Regions from separate parts of the Microbacterium sp. JZ70 genome, predicted to be linked through region 3. Evidence: predicted binding sites of a transcription regulator. Region 3 holds the regulator's gene; each other region holds the start of a gene.

Region 1 (2,944 bases), 260 kb from region 3:
CTCCCGTTCGCGATCGAGCACCGCACGTATGCCTCGGTCGGCATGCGAGGCGACCGCATTATCCGGGTCATCTCGACCCTCGACCGGGCCCCGTTCGAGCTGTCGATCGACGCGCTCGCGGCCACCTTCGACGGAGCAGCGGGTCACGCCGTGCACAGCGGATCGGTGCCCGAGTGGGCCGCCTATCCCCTCGGCGTCGCCTGGGCGGCCCTCGCGGCGACCGGGCGCAGCGCATCGGACGTCGGCGGCCTCGACATCGCCCTCGCATCGGACGTGCCGGTCGGCGCGGGACTGTCCTCGTCGGCGGCGATCGAGGGGGCGACGGCGTCGGCACTCAGCGATCTGTGGGAGCTCGGGCTCGACGGCCTCTCGATCGCGAAGATCGGGCGGACGGCGGAGAACGAGGCGGTCGGCGCGCCGACGGGCATCATGGACCAGGTGTCGTCGACGCTCGGCCGGCCCGACGCCGCGACGTTCCTCGACTGCCGGACCCTCGCGACGGAGTCCGTCGACCTCGGCTTCGCCCGGGAGGGGCTTGCCCTGCTGGTCATCGACACGCAGGTCACGCACGCGCACTCGACGGGCGGCTATCGCGAGCGCCGGGCCTCGTGCGAGAAGGGCGCGGCCGACATGGGCGTGCCCTCGCTGCGCGACCTGTCGGTCGACGACCTCGCGCGCGCCGCGGAGACGCTCGACGAGGTGACCTTCCGCCGGGTGCGGCACATCGTGACGGAGAACCAGCGTGTGCTGGACACCGTCGCCACGCTGCGCTCGGCCGGGCCGCGGGCCATCGGCGACCTCCTCGTCGCGTCGCACGCGTCGATGCGGGACGACTTCGAGATCTCGGTCCCCGAGCTCGACACCGCCGTCGAGGCCGCGCTCGCGGCGGGTGCGATCGGCGCGCGCATGACCGGCGGCGGCTTCGGCGGCGCGGCGATCGCGCTCGTGGACGCCGATCGGGTCGACGTCGTCGCCGAGGCGGCCCGTGCGGCCTTCGCGGAACGCGGCTTCCGGGCGCCGCACACCTTCACGGTGACGCCGTCGGAGGGCGCGCGTCGCGACGCATAGCCAGCGCAGAGGGAGAGGGGCAGATGCGATCGCATCTGCCCCTCTCCCTGTGCGCGCGGATGATCCGGGGGATCAGGAGGTGAGCTCGGGGGCCGTCAGCGTCTGGCTGCTGTCGCCCGAGCGCTGCACCTCGATCTTGCGCGGCTTCGCCTTCTCGCTGATAGGGATGAGCACGCTCATCACGCCGTTCTCGTAGGTCGCCGTGATGCGCTCGGTATCGATGCCCTGGCCGAGGTTCAGCTGACGCATGTACGCGCCCGTCGGCCGCTCGCGCGTGATCCACTTCACGCCCTCTTCGCTACGGCCCGTCCGCTGGGCGCGGATGGTCAGGAGCTGGCCGTCGACATCGATGTCGACGCTTCCGGGATCGATGCCGGGAAGGTCGGCGCTCAGCACGTAGTGGTCTCCATCGCGGTAGAGATCCATCGGCATGAGGCGGGGGCCCTGGCGGTCGAAGAGCTGCTCGGCCACCCGGTCGAACTCACGGAACGGATCGAAGAACATCGCCATCGTGATCGTCCTCCTCTGTTCGCTCGGCGCTGTTCGCAACATCACCTTGAGTCGCATCGACTCATGTTTCAAATTAGCACTCTCAGGGGGAGAGTGCTAAAAGTGCGCTGTGAGCTCCCTTCGAGCTCGCTCGGAGCGGCGCGGGGAAGCGGATGACACGAGCGCGCGGTTGAATGGTCGGGTGAGCCCGCACCCCGATTCCGCCCTGTGCCGCGACCTCGCCGCCGACCTCTCGGCCGCACGGTTCCGATCCGAGGCGCTGCGCGCGATGTGGGGAGTCGAGGCCGATGACGCGATCGGGCGCGGGCTCCGCGCCCCCGCCCTCCGGGCCATCCGCGAGCGCGACGACGCGCTCGCCGTCCTCGCGCGGCTGCTCATCTTCGGCGTCGGGCAGCCGCTCGCCGCGGTCGACGCCGCGCTCCCCCGGGTCGGCGCCAGCGGGCTCGTCGCACTCGGACTCGCCGCGGTCGACGCCGACGTGGTCGCGCCGCTCGCGGTCATCCGCCCCCAGTCCTTCCACGACGACCGCGGTCCGGGCGAGTGGCTGCTCGCGAGCGACCTCGACGAGATCGCCCTGGGCGGGGGCGCGCTCGCGGAGGATCACGTGCTCGGCGCGGGCGGAGCATCCCTCACGCTGGCCGGTCTGCAGCTTCCGACTCCCGTGCGGACGGTCCTCGACCTCGGCACGGGGTGCGGCATCCAGGCCCTGCGCGCCCGTCGCTTCGCCGACCGGGTCGTCGCGACGGACATCTCCCGGCGCGCCCTCCGCTTCGCGGAGCTGAACGCGGCGCTCGCGGGCGCGACGGGCATCGAGACGCGGGCCGGGTCGCTGTTCGACCCCGTCGCCGGCGAGGTGTTCGACCGCATCGTGTCGAATCCGCCGTTCGTCATCACGCCGCGGGTCACGGGCGTGCCCGAGTACGAGTACCGCGACGGAGGGCTCGTCGGCGACGCGCTCGTGCAGCAGGTCGTCGCGGGCGTCGGCCGCCACCTCGCTCCGGGCGGAACCGCGCAGTTCCTCGCGAACTGGGAGACGAAGGACGGCGTGCCCGGGCTCGACCGCATGCGCGCGTGGGTCGAGGCGTCCGACGTCGCTCTCGAGGCGTGGGTGATCGAGCGCGAGGAGCTCGACCCGATCGCCTACGCCGAGATGTGGATCCGCGACGGCGGCACGACCCCTGGCAGCCCCGAGCACGACCGACTCCTCGACGCCTGGCTCGACGACTTCTCGGAGCGAGGCGTCACGGCGATCGGCTTCGGCTACGTGCTGCTGAGGAGGGCGGATGGCGCGCCGCGGCTCGCGCGCTATGAGCGCCTCACGCAGGCGATCCCGTCTGAGGGCGCGCTCGGAACGCATCTCGCGGCG
Region 2 (2,944 bases), 1.5 Mb from region 3:
GCGCCCAGACGCAGCCGCACGCGGGCGCCGGCCTGGTCGATGAGGTCGATCGCCTTGTCCGGCAGCACGCGGTCGGACAGATAGCGGTCGCTCAGCTCGACGGCCGCCCGCAGCGCGTCGTCGGTGTAGGTGACACGGTGGTGCTCCTCGTACGCCGGGCGGAGCCCCTCGAGGATCGCGATCGCGTCCGCGGGCGACGGCTCGCCGACCCGCACGGGCTGGAAGCGGCGCTCGAGCGCGGCGTCCTTCTCGATCTTGCGGTACTCGGAGAGCGTCGTCGCGCCGACGAGGTGCAGGTCTCCGCGAGCGAGACGCGGCTTGAGGATGTTGCCCGCGTCCATGGCTCCCTCTCCCCCGCCGCCGGCGCCCACGAGGGTGTGGATCTCCTCGATGAAGAGGATGAGCTCGCCCTTCTGCGCGGCGACCTCCTCCATCGTCTTCGTCAGGCGCTCCTCGAAGTCGCCGCGGTAGCGCGTGCCCGCGAGCATCGCGGGGAGGTCGAGTGCGACGACGCGGCGGTTCCGCAGCTGCTCCGGAACGGCTCCCGCGACGATGGCGGACGCGAGGCCCTCGACGACGGCGGTCTTGCCGACGCCGGCCTCGCCCACGAGCACGGGGTTGTTCTTCGTCCGGCGCGAGAGGATCTCGATCGTCTGCTCGATCTCGTCGGCGCGGCCGATGACGGGGTCGAGCTCGCCGTCCCGCGCGAGCGCCGTGAGGTCGGTGCCGTACTTCTCGAGCATCGATCCGCCCGCGGTCCGCCCTGCGCCCTGCTCGGGCGCGGCCTGCGGGTCCACGCTCTCGCGCGCGCCCTGGGTGAGGGCCTCCGCGGTCACGCCCGAGCGTGCGAGGATCTGCCCGGCGGGCGTGTCCTGTGCGAGCACGAGGGCGAAGAAGAGGTGCTCGGGGTCCACATAGGTCGAGCCAGACGAGCGCGCGACCTGGAACGCGTGGAACAGCGCCCGCTGCACGGCCGCCGTCACCGCGGCGGCGTCGACGTGGGCCGAGGCACCCTCGCGCGGAAGGCGCTCCTCGGCCTCCCGTGCGATCGCCTCGGGGTCTCCGCCGACGCGCGAGATCGCGTCGGCGACGGTCGGGTCGCCGACGAGCACGTGGAGGACGTGCAGCGCGTCGAGCTCGAGCTGCCCGCGACCGAGGGCGTAGCGCCCCGCCCGCTGCAGGAGCTCCTGCGTGCGCGAGCTGAGGAAGCGGCTGAGATCGATCGAGCGGCTCGCGCGAGCACGCTCGCCCTGCAGATAGCGCGCGAGGAACTCGTCGAACGAGCTCGGCCCATCCTGGGGGAAGTTGTTCTCGGGCATGTCCCGGCATCTCCTTGAAAGTTGCGTCGTTCCCTATCAAGTATGGAACTTGAGTCGGAGTCTATCAAGATCAACGCGATCCCGTGCGCGCTATTCCCGCCCGCGAGAATCTGTCGAGCGACTTGCATAATCGAACGACTATCGATAGATTTCCGCTGTGATTCAACGAACGGAGCGACCGTGAGCAGAGCGACGATCCTCATCCTGCGCGTCGTCATCGCCCTTGCCCTTGCGGGCTCGGTCGTCGTGCAGGCGTTCCTCCTCCCGCTGATCTGGGTCGACCTCGAGGGCGTGGAGACCGCATCGCGGGCCGCCTTCGTCGTCATCCTCGGGCTCGGCGTCGCGACGATGCAGGTCTTCGGGGTGTGCGTGTGGCAGCTCCTCACCAGGGTCCGGCGCGGCTCGATCTTCTCGGAGTCGTCCTTCCGCTACGTCGACGTCATCATCGGGGCGATCGCCGCGGCCGCCCTGCTCGCCTTCGCGCTCGCGATCCTCCTCGCCCCGGGCAGCGCGGCCCCGGGTCTCGTCGGCCTCGTCTGCGGTGCGTCGCTCGTCCTCGGGGGGATGGCGCTGCTCGTCGTCGTCATGAAGGCGCTGCTGCGGCAGGCGATCGCGCGCGAGCACGAGGCGCAGGCCCTGCGGGACGAGCTCGGCGAGGTGATCTGAGTGCCGATCATCGTGGACATCGACGTCATGCTCGCCCGCCGGAAGATGTCCGTCGGCGCGCTCGCCGAGCGGATCGGCATCACCCCCACCAACCTCGCCGTGCTCAAGAACGGACGCGCCAAGGCCGTCCGCTTCGCCACGCTCGACGCGCTGTGCGAGGCGCTCGAGTGCCAGCCGGGCGATCTGCTCCGCTGGGAGCCCGAGGAGTGAGCCCGCGGCGCACGGCGTTTGCTTTCATGGACGCATGAGCGAGTTCTGGGCGGGCGTGCGCACGCTGCTGGAGGGGTTCGGCTGGTGGCGGCGAGATCCGCGCGTGATGGCGGCCGCGCTCATCCCCGCCGCGATCGTCGGCGCGGCGATGGCAGCCGCGCTCATCACCCTCGGAGCGCTCCTTCCCGCGATCGCCGAGGGCCTCACCCCCTGGGCGGAGGACTGGGCCGCGATCTGGACCATCCTCGTGCGCGTGCTCATCGGCGCCGCCGTGCTCGCGGGTGGACTCGTGCTGGCGGTGACGACGTTCACCGCCCTCACCCTGCTCGTGGGCGAGCCCTTCTACGACCGGGTCTGGCGCTCGGTCGAGGCCGCGCGCACGGGCTCCGTTCCCGAGAGCGCGTACGGCTTCTGGCGATCGGTCGCAGACAGCGCGTCGCTCATCGCCCGCGGGCTCGCGATCGCCGTCGCGAGCGTCGCGCTCGGGTTCGTCCCGGTGGTCGGCGCACCGCTCGCCGCCGTCGTCGGAGCCGCGCTCTCCGGCTGGGTGCTCTCCGACGAGCTCACGGCCCGTGCGCTGTCTGCGCGAGGCATCGGGGCGCAGGAGCGACGGGCCCTGCGGCGCGGCTCCCGCGCACGGGTCGCGGGATTCGGGATGGCGACGCACGTGTGCCTGCTCGTGCCCCTGGGCGCGATCGTCGCGATGCCGGCCGCCGTCGCCGGCAGCACGCTCCTCGCGCACACGCTCC
Region 3 (2,944 bases):
GCGAGACGTTCGACCCGCAGCGTCACGAGGCGATCTTCCAGCAGCCGGTCCCCGGCACGACCGAGAGCACGATCCTCGAGGTCGTCGAGGTCGGCTACCTGCTGGGCGACGTCGAGCTGCGCCCCGCCAAGGTCGTCGTCGCCGTCCCGGCGGAATGACTCCCGGTCGGCCCCGCTGCGGCGGGGCCGACCGCTTTCCGGATCACGCGTAGAGCATTCGCAAGAAGAAGGTGCAGATGGCCAGTCAGGACTGGTTCGACAAGGACTTCTACAAGATCCTCGGCGTCGACAAGAACGTGAGCGACGCGGATCTGAAGAAGACCTACCGCAAGCTCGCGCGCAGGTACCACCCCGACTCGAACCCGGGCGACGCGGCTGCGGAGTCGCGGTTCAAGGAGATCAGCGAGGCGTACTCGGTGCTCTCCGACCCCGAGCAGCGCAAGGAGTACGACGAGCTGCGCGCGATGGGCTCGGGTGCGCGGTTCACCGCACCCGGCGGCGCCGGCGGCGGGTTCGACGACGTCTTCAGCCGGTTCACGCAGCAGCGCACGGCGTCCCCCGGCGACTTCGACGACATCTTCTCGATGTTCTCCGGCGGGGGCGGAGGCTTCGGCTCCGGCCGCTTCGGGCAGTCGACGGGCGGGTACCGCGGCTTCGGCGGCCCCCAGCGCGGCGCCGACGTGCGTGCGCGCACGACGATCGACTTCACGACGGCCGCCAAGGGCGAGACCATCACGCTCCAGGGCGAGGACGGCAAGCCGTTCAAGGTCAAGATCCCCGCGGGCGTCGCGGATGGCCAGAAGATCCGCCTGCGCGGGCGCGGGCGTCCCTCGCCGGACGGAGGCGAGAGCGGCGACATCGTCGTCGAGGTCGCCGTCCGACCGCACCCCGTCTTCACGCGCGATGGCCTGAACGTCCGCGTGACCGTTCCGATCACGTTCACCGAGGCGGTGTTCGGCGCGACCATCGAGGTTCCGACGCTCGGTGGCGACCCCGTGAAGCTGCGTGTCGCCCCCGGCACGCCCTCCGGCCGCGTGCTCCGCGTCAAGGGACGCGGCATCGCGTCCAGCAAGGGCACGGGCGATCTCCTCGCCGAGGTGCAGGTGGCTGTGCCGTCGCATCTCGACGACGCCGCGCGCGAGGCGCTCCTCGCCTACCGCGAGGCCGAGCCGAAGGAGAACCCCCGCGCTGAGATGATGGCGAAGGCGAAGCAGTAGCCCGCTGCCGCCATCCGCCCCCGACACCTTCAGGAGGTGAGCACCATGCCGATCCCGGTCGACCCGGCCGACATCGACCCCGATGCGCCGATCTTCCCCATCGCGGCGGCTGCCGAGCTCGCCGCCATGCACCCGCAGACCCTGCGGCAGTACGACCGCATGGGCCTCGTCGTCCCCGGGCGCACGCGCGGCGGATCGCGGCGCTACTCGCTGCGCGACATCGAGCAGCTGCGCGAGGTCGCGCGGCTGTCGTCCGAGGGCGTGCGCCTCGCCGTCATCGAGCGCATCCTGCACATGGAGAACGAGGTGCAGGAGCTGCGCGGCCGTGTCCGCGAGCTCGAGCGCGAGCTGCGCGCCGAGCGCGAGCAGCGTCCGGGCGCGCGCGTGTTCGCGACGAGCGCGAACGGCGCGGTCGTGACGCTGCGTGCGGGCACCCGCGTGCGCCGGCAGACCGACGTCGTGCTCTGGCGTCCCACCGACTGACGCCCGCAGGCGCGCGCGGCCGTCAGGGCTCGATGCGCGAGTGCTCGCCGAGGCGGTGCCACGTGCGGTTGTGATAGACCAGCGCGTCGCCGGCGTCGCCCGGGTGGATGTCGCGCTCGATGTGTGACTGCAGTGCGTGGGCCGCGACGACCGTCGACGTGCCCGCATCCATCCGGTCGATGACCGCGCAGCGCACCCAGGCGCGCACGCCCTCGTACACGGGCTCGCCCGTGGCCAGGCGCGTCCACGGGTGCTCCTGGGCGAAGCGGTCGACACCGCTCGCGGCGCCGAGCTTCGCCACCTCCAGATCGTGAGCGTCGAGGAAGTGCACGACCACGGTCTCTGCGCGCGAGAGAACGTCCGACGCCGACGACAGCGCCGAGATCGAGAACACCAGGAGCGGGGGCTCGGCGCTCACCGACGCGACCGAGGTCGCCGTCAGGGCGACGGGCCCGTCGCCGGCATCCGCCGTGATGACGGTGACGCCCCCGGGGTGCCCCCGGAAGAGGGCCTTGAAGTCGTCGGGCGACAGCGACGGCGCGAAGCCGTGGCGCGGAGCCTCGGCGGGTGCGTCGGCGGACGACGCCTCAGACGCGCGCATCGGCCAGCTCCTCGCGCAGGATGGCCGCGCCCGCGCTGAGCGCGCTGAGCTTGCGCAGCGCGACCTCCCGGGGGAACGGCGCCATGCCGCAGTTCGTACTCGGCACGAGCTTGTCCGCGTCGACGTAGGCGAGCGCTCGGCGGAGGGTGTCGGCGACCTCCTCGGGGGTCTCGACCGTCTCATCCGCGACGTCGATCGCGCCGAGCATGACCTTCTTGCCGCGGACGAGCTCGACGAGCTCGAGCGGGACGCGGGAGTGGTGGCACTCGAGCGAGACGATGTCGACGGCCGACCGCTGCAGAAGCGGGAACGACTCCTCGTAGTGGCGCCACTGCGAGCCGAGCGTCGCCTTCCAGTCGGTGTTCGCCTTGATCCCGTAGCCGTAGCAGATGTGCACGGCGGTCTCGGCGCGCAGCCCCTCGCACGCGCGCTCGAGGGCGGCGACGCCCCAGTCCTTGACCTCGTCGAGGAAGACGTTGAAGGCGGGCTCGTCGAACTGGATGATGTCGACGCCCGCGGCCTCGAGCTCCCTGGCCTCCTGGTTGAGGATGGTCGCGAACTCCCACGCCAGCTTCTCGCGGCTGCGGTAGTGGGCGTCGTAGAGCGTGTCGACCATCGTCATCGGGCCCGGCAGCGTCCACTTG

What was found. The regulator HspR, encoded in region 3, represses chaperone genes until heat shock. The targets are predictions, from matches to a motif close to AAGTTGAGTCNNNNNGACTCAACTT.
Region 1: the regulator HspR is predicted to act here: its motif matches at 1,622-1,646, upstream of M1D46_RS02550 (Hsp20/alpha crystallin family protein).
Region 2: the regulator HspR is predicted to act here: its motif matches at 1,366-1,390, upstream of M1D46_RS13690 (ATP-dependent Clp protease ATP-binding subunit).

The regions. Positions count from the first base shown of each region.
Region 1 covers NZ_CP096405.1:566,167-569,110, forward strand. Annotated here, with positions in the region: gene galK (galactokinase) at 1-1,068, shown strand, start outside; gene M1D46_RS02550 (Hsp20/alpha crystallin family protein) at 1,141-1,578, opposite strand; gene M1D46_RS02555 (DUF7059 domain-containing protein) at 1,760-2,944, shown strand, end outside.
Region 2 covers NZ_CP096405.1:2,969,450-2,972,393, forward strand. Annotated here, with positions in the region: gene M1D46_RS13690 (ATP-dependent Clp protease ATP-binding subunit) at 1-1,319, opposite strand, end outside; gene M1D46_RS13695 (DUF2975 domain-containing protein) at 1,500-1,985, shown strand; gene M1D46_RS13700 (helix-turn-helix domain-containing protein) at 1,986-2,195, shown strand; gene M1D46_RS13705 (EI24 domain-containing protein) at 2,230-2,944, shown strand, end outside.
Region 3 covers NZ_CP096405.1:822,850-825,793, forward strand. Annotated here, with positions in the region: gene M1D46_RS03685 (nucleotide exchange factor GrpE) at 1-158, shown strand, start outside; gene M1D46_RS03690 (DnaJ C-terminal domain-containing protein) at 236-1,216, shown strand; gene M1D46_RS03695 (heat shock protein transcriptional repressor HspR) at 1,262-1,699, shown strand; gene M1D46_RS03700 (flavin reductase family protein) at 1,722-2,300, opposite strand; gene M1D46_RS03705 (methionine synthase) at 2,287-2,944, opposite strand, start outside.